DNA from 2 places in the Burkholderia metallica genome. Region 1 is predicted to be linked to the other one. Evidence: predicted binding sites of a transcription regulator. Region 1 holds the regulator's gene; the other holds the start of a gene.
The links. Region 1 encodes FliA, which starts transcription of late flagellar genes. Its sites were predicted from a motif close to CTAAAGTTTNNNNNNNNNNNGCCGNTA; they were not measured.

Region 1 (5,921 bases):
CGGGTCGATTTCGGTGACCCACACGGTCGCGCCCAGGCCGCGCAGCGACTGCGCGCAGCCCTTGCCCACGTCGCCGTAGCCCGCGACGACCGCGACCTTGCCCGCGATCATCACGTCGGTCGCGCGCTTGATGCCGTCGACCAGCGATTCACGGCAGCCGTACAGGTTGTCGAACTTCGACTTCGTGACCGAATCGTTCACGTTGAATGCCGGGAACGGCAGGCGGCCGTCCTTTTCCATCTGGTACAGGCGGTGCACGCCGGTCGTGGTTTCTTCGGTCACGCCCTTGATGTGCGCGAGGCGCGTCGAGTACCAGGTCGGGTCCGCGTCGAGGTGCTTCGCGATCGACTTGTACAGCGCCACTTCTTCCTCGTTGGTCGGCTTCGCGATCACCGAACGGTCCTTCTCGGCCTTCGCGCCGAGGATCAGCAGCAGCGTGGCGTCGCCGCCGTCGTCCAGGATCATGTTCGCGAATTCGCCGTTCGGCCATTCGAAGATGCGGTGCGAGAACTCCCAGTATTCGTCGAGCGATTCGCCCTTGAACGCGAACACCGGCGTGCCGGCTTCGACGATCGCGGCAGCCGCGTGGTCCTGCGTCGAGAAGATGTTGCACGACGCCCAGCGCACGTCCGCGCCGAGCGCCTTCAGCGTCTCGATCAGCACGCCCGTCTGGATCGTCATGTGCAGCGAGCCGGCAATGCGCGCGCCCTTCAGCGGCTGCTGCGCCTTGTATTCGTCGCGGATCTGCACGAGGCCCGGCATTTCGGTCTCGGCGATGTTCAGTTCCTTGCGGCCCCAGCCGGCCAGCGCCATGTCGGCGACGACGTAATCCTGGGAAGCCTTGGAATCGATAATGGCGTTCATCACGCCCTCCTTTCTAAAAAGTTTCTAGATTGGTGACGTGAGCGCCGTTCAGGAAGCGGAGCCGGCGCGGTTGTGCCGCACGACTGCTTGGTGAAGCCTTCCGAGCCTGGCGGACACAGGAGGTCCGTCGCAACGCTCCTCGGAAAACGGAGGGGATTGTAGCAAATCGGCGCGCGAAATGCGCATGCGCCGCGCGGCAGCGGCGCGCGCGGGCGTCAAGAAAGGGTCAGGACTCCGCGCCGACCCACGCCTGTTCGCGCAGCCGCGCGCGCAGGCGCGCGACGGCCTGGCTGTGCAGCTGGCACACGCGCGACTCGCTCACTTCGAGCACCGCGCCGATCTCGCGCAGATTCAGACCCCGTTCGTAGTACAGCGACATCAGCAGCTTCTCGCGCTCCGGCAGCCGCTCGATCGCCTCGACGAGCGCTTCGCGCAGGTGCTCGTCGAGCAGCGCCGACAGCGGATCGGCGTGATCGACACGGTAGCGGTCGAGAAACGGCTCGTCGTCGGCCGCGCGGTCGAAATCCTCGTAGTAGATGAGCTGGCTGCCGTGCAGGTCCTGCAGCATCCCCTGATACTCGTCGAGCGGCATGTTCAGGTGCTGCGCGATCTCGGTCTCGGTTGCCGAGCGGCCCAGATGCTGTTCGATCTGGTGCACCGCGTGCTCGACTTCGCGCGACGTCTTGCGCAGGCTGCGCGGCAGCCAGTCGTTGCTGCGCAGCTCGTCGAGCATCGCGCCGCGGATGCGCTGCGTCGCGTAGGTCTCGAACTGCGCGCCCTGGTCCTCCTTGTAGCGGCCGGCCGCGTCCATCAGGCCGATCATGCCGGCCTGGATCAGATCGTCGAGGTCGACGCTCGCCGGCATCTTCGCGACGAGCTGCAGCCCCAGGCGCCGTACGAGCGGCGCATATTGCGCGAGCACGTCGGCCTGGGACATCTTTCCTTGAGCGTTGTACATCATGGCCCCTCTCCTTCCGATGGCGCTCACGCGGCGTGTGCCGCGCCCGCCTCATACGACGGCTTGCCGCCCGCGTGCACGGCGCGGCCCGCGCCCGAGCGCGGGCGCATCGGCCAGTACAGCAGGTCGGCGGCAATCTGCCGGTAGTCGCGCGCGGCGGCCGACGACGGGAACGCGTCGACCGCGGCACGCATCAGCTCGCGCGCATGTTCGACGAGCGGATCGGCGCTCACGCAGCCCGCATCGGCGATCGATACCGCCAGGTAGCGGCTCGCGACGCCCGCGAGATTGTCGAACGCGACCTTCGCGTCCGCGGGGCTGCCGACGTGATTGGTCAGCACGCGGAACTGCGCGACCGCATGGGCGTAATGAAGCCGCTTCATGCACGCGTACGCCTCGGTGATCGCCTGCGCGGCGACCCGCGTGACGACCAGCACGTCGTGCGCTTCGCGCGCGAGCGCCGAGAACGATCCGTCGGCGCCGAGCTGCGCGTCGACGAGCACGATGTCGGACGGCCCGTCGATGAAGTCGCTCAATTGCGCGCCGGTGTAGCCGGCCCGCGCGAGCCGCGCGGCCGCGCACAGGCCGAAGCCGGCCGCGACCCGCGTGCGCTCGCCGTCGCGCAGCCATGCGCCCGCGAGCGTCGCGCTGGCCGAATGCACGTCGGCGCGCTCGTCGACGACGAGCACGTCCTTGCCGAGCGACGCGAGCGCCGCCGCCAGGTTCACGACGGTGGACGTGCAGCCGACACTCGCCGGCCCGCCCGTCACCGCGACGATGCGCGACGCGCGCCCGGCCAGCAGGCGCCGCAGCCCTTCGGCCTGGTCGATGGTTCGTTTATCCAAATCGCACCTCGTGCAGCTCGGCGGTGGAACGTGCGGTCAGTGCGGAAAGCAGCGTCGGCATGTCGTCGTCTTGCGGCACGAAGGGCGAGCCGTCGCGCGGTACACAGAACGCGCTCTTCAGCAGGAAACGGGTCGATGCGACGTACAGGTTCTCCGGCACCTTCTGGCCGGTCGACACGTAGTGGACCGGCAGCTTGTAGCGGATCACCGTGTCGAGCACGCCGCCGAGGTGGGTCGCCTCGTCGAGCTTCGTGAGAATGCAGCCGGCGAGGTCCGGATGCTCGCCCGCGCTGCGATACGCCTGCACGACTTCGTTGAGCGTGTCGCCGTGGCTCGTTGCGTTCAGCAGCAGCAGGCGCTGCACCGGCGCGTTCGCGCCGTGCAGCATCGCGATCTGGTCGGACACCGCGCGGTCGCGCTGGCTCATGCCGATCGTGTCGATCAGCACGATGTGCTTGTTGCGCAGCTCGGACAGAGCGAGCGCGAGATCGCCCGCGTCCTTCACCGCGTGCACGGGCACGCCGAGGATCTTGCCGAAGATGCGCAGTTGTTCGTGGCCGCCGATCCGGTAGCTGTCGGTGGTCAGCAGCGCGACCTTGCTCGCGCCGAAGCGCATCACGCAGCGTGCGGCCAGCTTCGCGGTGGTGGTGGTCTTGCCGACGCCGGTCGGCCCCATCAGCGCGAACACGCCGCCGCGCTCCATCAGCGCGTCCTCGCTGTCGAGCACCGGCAGGTTCGACGCGAGCACCGACTGCGCCCAGTCGACGGCCTGCTCGAAGGTCTGCGCGCCGTCGCCCGCCGGCAGGTTGTCGACCAGCATCCGCACGAGCTGCGCGGAGAAGCCGGCGGCGAACAGGTGCTTCGTCAGCGCGCCATGCACGGCGCTGCGACGCTGGCGGTCGTGCCACATCAGGTTGTCGAACTGCGCTTCCATCATCCCGCGCAACTCGCCCAGCTCCTGCATCACCGTATCGTTGACGATCCGCTCGATGCGCGACTTCACCGCATCGGCGACCGCGGCGGCCGCATCGGCGGACAGGCGCGTGCGTTCGGCCGCCTTCGCGGCGTGCGTCGCACCCGGGTCGGGCGTGCGCACGGCCGCGGCCGGCATCCGGCGCTCGGCGTCGCGCACGATGTCGCGTGCCCAGTCGGGCGGCGTCGCGCTCGCGGCGGCCGGCGCGGCCGGCGCGCTCGCCTGCGGCACGGCGGGCGCCGCGTGCGCCCGGGCAATCAGCGCGTCGCGCTGGTGCGTCAGGCGCTTCGCGTGCTCGACCAGCCACGGCGCGGGTTCGGAGGTCGCGGCCGGCGCACCGGCGGCAGGCGCGGCGACCGACGGCATGTCCGCGGGCGCCGCCGCGTCGATCGAAGGCGGCGCGACCGGGTCGTGCGCATCGTGCGCATCGGCGCTGGCGCCGAATACCGACGAGAACACGTCCGGCAACCCGCCTTCGCCTGCCGCATACGGATTGGCGACCACCGGGCGGGCCGGCGTCGCACCCGGGCGCGCGACGATGCCCGGCACCGCGGCGGCCGGCACGGATTCCGGCGCGCGCGACGCGGCGATGCGCGGGCGCGCCGCGGCCGGCGGCGTCACGGCGGCCAGGTCCGAATCGGCGAGTGCGACGATTTCCACGCTGCCGTCATCGAGCGTGCGGTTCGACAGCACGACCGCGTCGGCGCCGAGCGCCTCGCGCACGAGACGAAGTGCGTCGCGGCTCGTTGCGCCGGTGAATTTGCGAATGTTCAAGCGGAACCCCCGATGACGTTAACGACCTTGATCGTGCGTGTGTCCGGCACTTCGGCATACGACAGCACTTTCAATTGCGGCAGGCTGCGGCGCAGGAAACGCGCGAGCATCGCGCGCAGCGCGTGCTGCACGAGCAGCACGGGCGGCAGCCCGAGATTCTGTTGACGCAGCATCGCCTGTTGCGTGCCGGTCAGAAGGTTGTGCGCGAGGCCGGGTTCGAGGCCCGGGTTCGCGCCGGTGGCGAGCGCCTGCGACAGCACGCGCTCCAGATTCGAGTCGAGGCCCATCACCTGCATTTCGCCGGCGCCCGGATACCACTGCTGCGTGATCGCGCGGCCGAGCGCGAGACGCACCGCGGCCGTGATCTCGAACGCGTCGCCGCGGCCCGCATGCTCGGACACGGCCTCGAGGATCGTGCGCATGTCGCGGATCGGCACGCCTTCCTCGAGCAGGTTCTGCAGCACCTTCTGCAGCGTCGTCAGCGAGATCGTCTTCGGCACGAGGTCCTCGACGAGCGACGGCGCATCCTTGCCGGTGCGCTCGACGAGCGCCTGCACTTCCTGGCGGCCGAGCAGCTCGGCCGCGTGCTGGACGACCAGATGGTTCAGGTGCGTCGCGACGACCGTGCTCGCGTCGACCACCGTGTACCCGTACACCTGCGCCTGCTCGCGCATCGCGACGTCGATCCACACGGCCGGCAGCCCGAACGCCGGGTCCTGCGTGGCGGCGCCCGGCAGCGCGGCCGTCACCTGGCCGGGGTTGATCGCGAGCCACTGGCCGGGGAACACTTCGCCGACGCCGATCTCGACGCCCTTCAGCGCGATCCGGTACGCGTTCGGCCGCAGTTCGAGGTTGTCGCGGATATGGATCACCGGCGGCAGGAAGCCGATTTCCTGCGCGAATTTCTTGCGGATGCTCTTGATGCGCTTGAGCAGCTCGCCGTCGCTGTTCTTGTCGACGAGCGGGATCAGCCGGTAGCCGACTTCCAGCCCGAGCGGGTCGATCAGCTGCACGTCGTCCCAGGTCGCCTCGTGGCTGTCCGACGGCAGCACGGCGGGCGGCGCGATGTCGGTCAGGTCGCCGGCCGCCTTGCGGGCCGCCGCGCGCCGGGTCTGCGTGCGCGCCAGCCAGATCGCGCCGGCGCCGAGCGCGAGGAACGCGAAGTGCGGCATCCCGGGGATCAGCCCCATCAGCACGATGATCGCGCCGGTGATGTTCAGCACGCGCGGGTTCGTGAACAGCTGGCCGGTGATCTGCGTGCCGATGTCCTCGTCGGTCGCGACGCGCGACACGATCACGCCGGCCGCGGTCGAGATCACGAGCGACGGGATCTGCGCAACGAGGCCGTCGCCGATCGTCAGCAGCGTGTAGTTGGTGCCGGCGGCGGCGAACGTCATGTCGTGCTGGACCATCCCGACGATCAGCCCGCCGATCACGTTGATCGCCATGATGATCAGACCGGCGATCGCATCGCCGCGCACGAACTTCGACGCGCCGTCCATCGACC
Region 2 (5,921 bases), 390 kb from region 1:
CCGGGCCGGCCTCGGGCCTGCACCCCGCCACGTCACGCCGCGTCACCGCCGGCCGCCGACAACCATGACAACGGGCTTCCGATGATCGATCGACTCAAATACAGCTTCTCCGGCCTTCCCCCGTACGACGCGTCCGTCGTCGACACGCAGGCGGGCCTGTCGCGCCTGCTCGACGCGCTGCGGCTCGACGCGGTGCTGGTCACGTCGCAGGACGAATACGTGACCGAGTACCTGCCGCTCGCGAACAACCCGCGCTACGCGCTGACGGGTTTCGACGGCTCGGCCGGCTGTGGGCTTTTCCTGAGCGCGGCGACCGCGCAGGCGCTCGGGCTGCCGTCGTTCGTGCTGTTCGTCGACGGCCGCTATCACCTGCAGGCCGAGCAGCAGTGCGATCCGGCGCGCGTGCGCATCGAGAAGCTCGGGATGAACGTGACGATCTGGCAGGCGATGGCCGACTGGCTGGTCGCCCACGGCAGCCGGCTCGCACGGGTCGGCTACGACGCGCGGCGCATCAGCGTCGCGCAGCGCGATCGTCTGTTCGAACGGACGCAGGCCGTGTCGCTCGACTGGACGAGCCTCGTCGATCGCGAGATCGATCGCGCGATCGCGTTGCCGGGCTGGGTCGTCGAGCGGCCAATCTTCGAGGTGCCGGAATCGATGACCGGCGTGAGCGTCGCGCAGAACCTCGACGCGCTGAACCGCAAGCTCGCCGCGCATACCGGCGCACCGGACGGCAAGACCGCATTCTTCACCTGCGCGTCCGACGATCTCGCGTATCTGCTGAACAGCCGCGGCTATCACATCCCGAATGCGTCGTCGCATCTCGGCTTCCTGTTCGCGATCGGCGGCCAGGTGGCGTTGTTCCTGCCGGAAGGCTGCGACCGCTGCGACGTGTCGCTCGCGTCGTATCCGGCGCTGCACGTGATCCGGCGCGACGTCGCGGCGCTCGAGCGCTTTCTCGCGACGTTCGCGGTCGAGCACGTGTGCTACGGCTTCGAATCGGTGAACTGCGCGCTCGTCGATGCGGTGAAGCGCGTGTGGCCGCACGCGCGGCATGCCGACTTCAACCCGGTCGAAGCGATGCGGGCCGCGAAGACGCCGGCCGTGCTCGACCGGTTCCGCGACGCGTTCGCGCGCAGCTCCGCGGCGATCGCCGAGACGATGCGCTGGGCGAAGACCGGCGAGCCGGGTGTGCGCCATACCGAATACGACCTGGCGCGCACGATCAACGACGCGTACGGCGCGCGCTCGGCGGTGGCGCTGACGTTTCCGTCGATCGCGGCGAACGGCGCGAACAGCGCGTTCGTGCATTACACGGCGGCGAGCGCGGACGTCGAACTGGCGGAAGGCGAACTCGTGCTGCTCGACAGCGGCGCGTATTACGAAGCCGGCTTCGCGACGGACTGCACGCGCGTGGTGCTGCGCCGGACCCGGCCGGAGACGGTCGCGCAGCCGTGGCAGCGCGAGATCTACACGGTCGCGCTGAAAGCTTGCATCAAGGGGCTCGTCACGCGTTTCCCGAGCACGGCAAAGGGCGGCGACGTCGATGCGCTCGTGCGGCAGGTCTGCCGCGACCACGGCCACGATTTCGGCCACGGCACCGGGCACGGCGTCGGGATTCACGTGCACGAGGGCGGCGTGCGGTTCGCGCCGGGCGCGCAATACGGGCTCGTGCCGAATGCGGTGATTTCGGTCGAGCCGGGCATCTACCTGGCGGGCAAGGGCGGCGTGCGGATCGAGAACATCGTGATCATCCACCGCGACGACGCGCAGCCGGATACCGTGTCGTTCGAGAACATCGTGACGGTCGGCTACGACTGGGACCTGATCGATCTCGACCTGCTGGACGACGGCGAGCGCGTGTACCTGCGCGACTACGAGCGGCTGTGCGCGGCGCGCGGCACGCAGGTCACCGCGTGTCCGCTGCTGTAAGCACCGCCGCCCGCGCAGCTCAGTCCAGCAGGCGCGCGCGCACGAACGGCGCGATCCGCTCGGCGAGCCACGCGTGCGTACGCGTGGTCGGGTGCAGCGTGTCCCAGAACACGAAGCGCGCCGGCAGCCCTCTTCTGATTGTTGTGACGGGACGGCGGCGCGGCTGCGCGGCCGTGTATCGGAGGGGATGGTACGTGCCGGGCTCGGGCCCGGTCTGTCGAAGCGTGGGACGCCGCGGACGGCGGCGAGAGGCGGGAAGTATGGCGGCGGTGCGGCCGCCGATCAATCAGTGGGTCAGCGCGTGAGCGCCGACACGCGCCCGTCGGGGCCGTAGACGCCGGCTGGCGCGGGCGCCGAGCGCAGCACCGCGAGCGCGCGCTCGTTGTAGTCCATCCGGATCCGGATCAGCATCCCGTTGTTCGCATTGGCCTGGCGTGCGCGTTCGGCGGACTGCTGCAGCAACTGCCAGCGGCCGGCGAGGCGCGCATCGCGCTCGGCGGCCTGGTCCATTCCCTTCTTGCCGGCCGGAAAGCCGAGTGCGCCAAGCTGCGTGTCGCGCGTGCGTTCGAGCTGCGCGAGCCGGTCGATCAGTTCGCTTTTCTTTTCGACGATGCCGGGCAGCATCTCGAGCGGCTGCGCCATCGTCAGCGCCTTTTCCTCGTAGGCGAGCAGGGACGCGAACGCTTCGACCGTCGCGTGTTCGTCGTTGACCGTGGCCAGCAGCTCTTCTCTCATCGCGTCATGCTCGTCGCGCCGGCGCGTCAGGCGCGCCGGCAAACCGGGGGGAGACCGGCAGGGCCGGCTTCAGCTGCCCGGGCGCTGCTGTTGCAGCAGCTCGCGGGCGGTATTCAATACGCCGTCGGCGATCTTGTTCGCATCGATCGTCAACGTGCCGTTGTTCAGCGCGTCCTTGATCGACTGGACGAGGCCCGTGTCGATATCGCCGTTGCCGGACGCGGACACCGAACGCAACTGGCCGGACAGACCCGACAGGTTCACGCTCGTGTCGCCGCCGGTCGACTCCGCGTCGGCCGCCTGCGCGGACGAGGACGAGGCCGCGCCGGATTGCGCACGGGTCGCGCCGTTGCCGGTCGGCGCCAGGGGGCTCGGGTTCGGAGTGGAATCGATCTTCACGATGGGTTTCCTGTTCGGTTTGACCCAGATAACGGCCGGGTCGGCCCGAACTTTAGCATCGCGAGCCCGAAATGCTCCGAATAAACAATTCTTTACATTCTTGCGGCGCGGTCCGTCCCTACAGTGGAATTTCCACGGTGCCGGCGTCCTTGACGATCGCCGTGACGATCTGGCCCGCCGCCATCCGCACCCGCACCGACTGGCCGGGCGCCGCATTCGCGAGCGCGCTGCCCTCGGCCGAAATCGTGAAGCCGGGCCCGGCCGCGACGACCCGCACCGTCTGGCCGGCCGACACCGACGCCGCGCTCTTCAGCATGTCCTGCCGCAGCGGCAGCCCGGCCGAGATGCGCGCGAGCGCGGTCGCGCCGATCGCCTGCGCCGGATCGGTGATCACCGCGAGCGGCAGCACGGTCAGGTCGCCGTCGCGGGCGACCAGGTCGGCCGCGGACAGCGGCTCGCCGGGCGCGATCTGGCGCGCGGCGACGTAGTAGGTGGCCTGCACGGCGACTTTCGCCTGCAGGTAGACGGTCCACGGCCGCTCGCCGGCGCAGCGCACGCCGACCGTCGTGCGGCCCCACAGGCGCGCGCCGGTCGGCAGGAACGGTTCGAGCGTCGTGCAACTGACGAGCCCGCGCGGAAACGCGGTCGTGACCGTCGCGGTGGTCTTGCCCGGCAGGCCCGCGATCTGCTGCTGCAGGAACGCGAGGGCCGCGCGGCGGATCGTCTCGGGGTCCTGCTGGCCGGGCGGCGTCGCGGGTTGGGCCGGGGCCGCGTTGGCGGAAGCCGGCACCGCGCGCGGCGCCGGCGCGGCCGACGCCACGCGGGCCGCGGCCACGCGCGCGGCGACGGCCGGCTGCGGGGCCGGCCGTGCGGAATTCGACGCGGGGTCGGCCGTGCCGGCGACGACCGTCGCGATCGCGCCCGGATCGGCGGCGCGCGGCGTGCCGTAGCCGGTGCCGGCGTTCATGCGGGCGGCTGCGTAGACGGGGCGACGCGCAGGGGCCGGGGCGGGCGCGGGCGGCGGGACGGTCGTCACGACCATCGTGCCGGCCGGTTGCGCCGCGTAGCCGGCGCCGGACACGCCGGCGGCGGCGCCCGTGCCGCTCGGCGCGCGGGCCGCGTCCGGCGCCGGGCCCGAACCCGCCGCCGTCGCCGCATTCCCGCCGAACTGCCCGCCGCTCGCCGCACTGGCGTGCGCGAGCGCGGTTTCGGCCGTCTCGCCGCGGCCCGGAATCACGATCATCCCGTCGTCCGCGTGCGCGGCCGGCGCGGCGATCCACAGCGCCGCGGCGAGCGCAAGCGCGCGCCGGACGTGCGTGCGCCGCCCGTGCCTTTCGCGAAGTGCGCTGCCCGTCATCGCCGTATCCCCGATCCGTTGTTCCGCTTCGCATTCTAGGGAGCGGGGCCAGCGCGCAAACGATGAATAGAGGGGGCCTTTGCCGCGTTATTCGCCCGATTGCCGGTTGCGTCCGGCGCCTACCATCGCTGTCATGGAAAAAAGCCTCTCGGGTCGCCATCCGGCGCGAGGGGCGTGCAGCGCTTCATACGGAGAGACGCACACATGCTGGACAAACTCGATGCGGAATTCGCGTTCGGCCGACAGGCGCTGGACGTACGCGCCTACCGGCAGGAACTGCTGTCGTCGAACATCGCGAACTCCGACACGCCCGGCTATCAGGCCCGAGACGTCGATTTCGCGTCGACGCTCGCGCGTTCGCTGAAGCAGGCGGGCGGCGGCCTCGCGCCGAGCAACGCCGGGCAACTGCCGATGACGCAGCCGGCCGGCGTGACGAGCGGGATGTCGATGGTGTCGACGGCGGCGGGCCACATGGCCGGCACCGCGAGGCTGATCCCGACGGGCGGCCCGTCGGACGACTACGGCCGTGCGCAATACCGGATGCCGCTGCAGCCGTCGCTCGACGGCAACACGGTCGATCTCGACGTCGAGCGCGTGCAGTTCGCGAACAACGCGCTGCACTACCAGACCGGGATGACCGTGATGACCCAGCAGATCAAGGCGATGATCGCCGCGATCACGACGAACCAGTGACGGCGCGCAGCGCCCTCCGCATCCGAGCAAAAGGAGCTTCCATGCCTTCGTTGATGAACATCTTCGGCGTCGCCGGTTCGGCGCTGTCCGCGCAGTCGCAGCGCCTGAACGTCACCGCGTCGAACCTCGCGAACGCCGACAGCGCGACCGGCCCGGACGGCAAGCCGTACAAGGCCAAGCAGGTCGTGTTCGAGACCGACCCGATCGGCGGCGCGCGCACCGCGTCGGGCCAGGGCGTGGGCGGCGTGCGTGTGACGAAGGTGATGGACGACCCGTCGCCGATGAAGTCGACCTACGACCCGTCGAACCCGGCCGCCGACGCGAACGGCTACGTGCAGATGCCGAACGTCGACCCGGTGCAGGAGATGGTGAACATGATCTCGGCGTCGCGTTCGTACCAGGCCAACGTCGAGACGCTGAACACCGCGAAGACGCTGATGCTCAAGACGCTGACGATCGGCTCGTAAGCCGCGCGCCGACCGACGTTACAGACCCGACAGTATCGACAGTCCCGACAGAAGGCCACCCAGGATGACTTCCTCCAACACGACGATCGGCGGCAACGGCACCAGCGTGTCGAACCTGCCGACCGACACGATGAACACCAACAAAGTGTCGTCGACCAACGGCACGTCGGCGAGCGACCTGCAGGCGACGTTCCTGAAGCTGCTCGTCACGCAGCTGCAGAACCAGGACCCGACCAGCCCGGTCGACAGCTCGCAGATGACGTCGCAGCTCGCGCAGATCAACACGGTGAGCGGCATCGCGCAGCTGAACACGTCGCTCACGTCGCTGTCGACGCAGC

Region 2: a site for FliA is predicted at 3,096-3,122, ahead of flgM (flagellar biosynthesis anti-sigma factor FlgM). Genes of this name have one in related genera too.

The regions. Positions count from the first base shown of each region.
Region 1 is NZ_CP013401.1:224,404-230,324, reverse strand. Features, by position in the region: gene ahcY (adenosylhomocysteinase) at 1-864, opposite strand, end outside; S-adenosyl-L-homocysteine riboswitch at 897-1,011, opposite strand; gene WJ16_RS00965 (RNA polymerase sigma factor FliA) at 1,091-1,825, opposite strand; gene WJ16_RS00960 (P-loop NTPase family protein) at 1,849-2,667, opposite strand; gene flhF (flagellar biosynthesis protein FlhF) at 2,660-4,414, opposite strand; gene flhA (flagellar biosynthesis protein FlhA) at 4,411-5,921, opposite strand, start outside.
Region 2 is NZ_CP013401.1:3,395,123-3,401,043, reverse strand. Features, by position in the region: gene WJ16_RS15370 (M24 family metallopeptidase) at 82-1,932, shown strand; gene WJ16_RS15365 (flagella synthesis protein FlgN) at 2,227-2,667, opposite strand; gene flgM (flagellar biosynthesis anti-sigma factor FlgM) at 2,737-3,066, opposite strand; gene flgA (flagellar basal body P-ring formation chaperone FlgA) at 3,185-4,423, opposite strand; gene WJ16_RS15350 (flagellar basal body rod protein FlgB) at 4,628-5,116, shown strand; gene flgC (flagellar basal body rod protein FlgC) at 5,158-5,583, shown strand; gene WJ16_RS15340 (flagellar hook assembly protein FlgD) at 5,648-5,921, shown strand, end outside.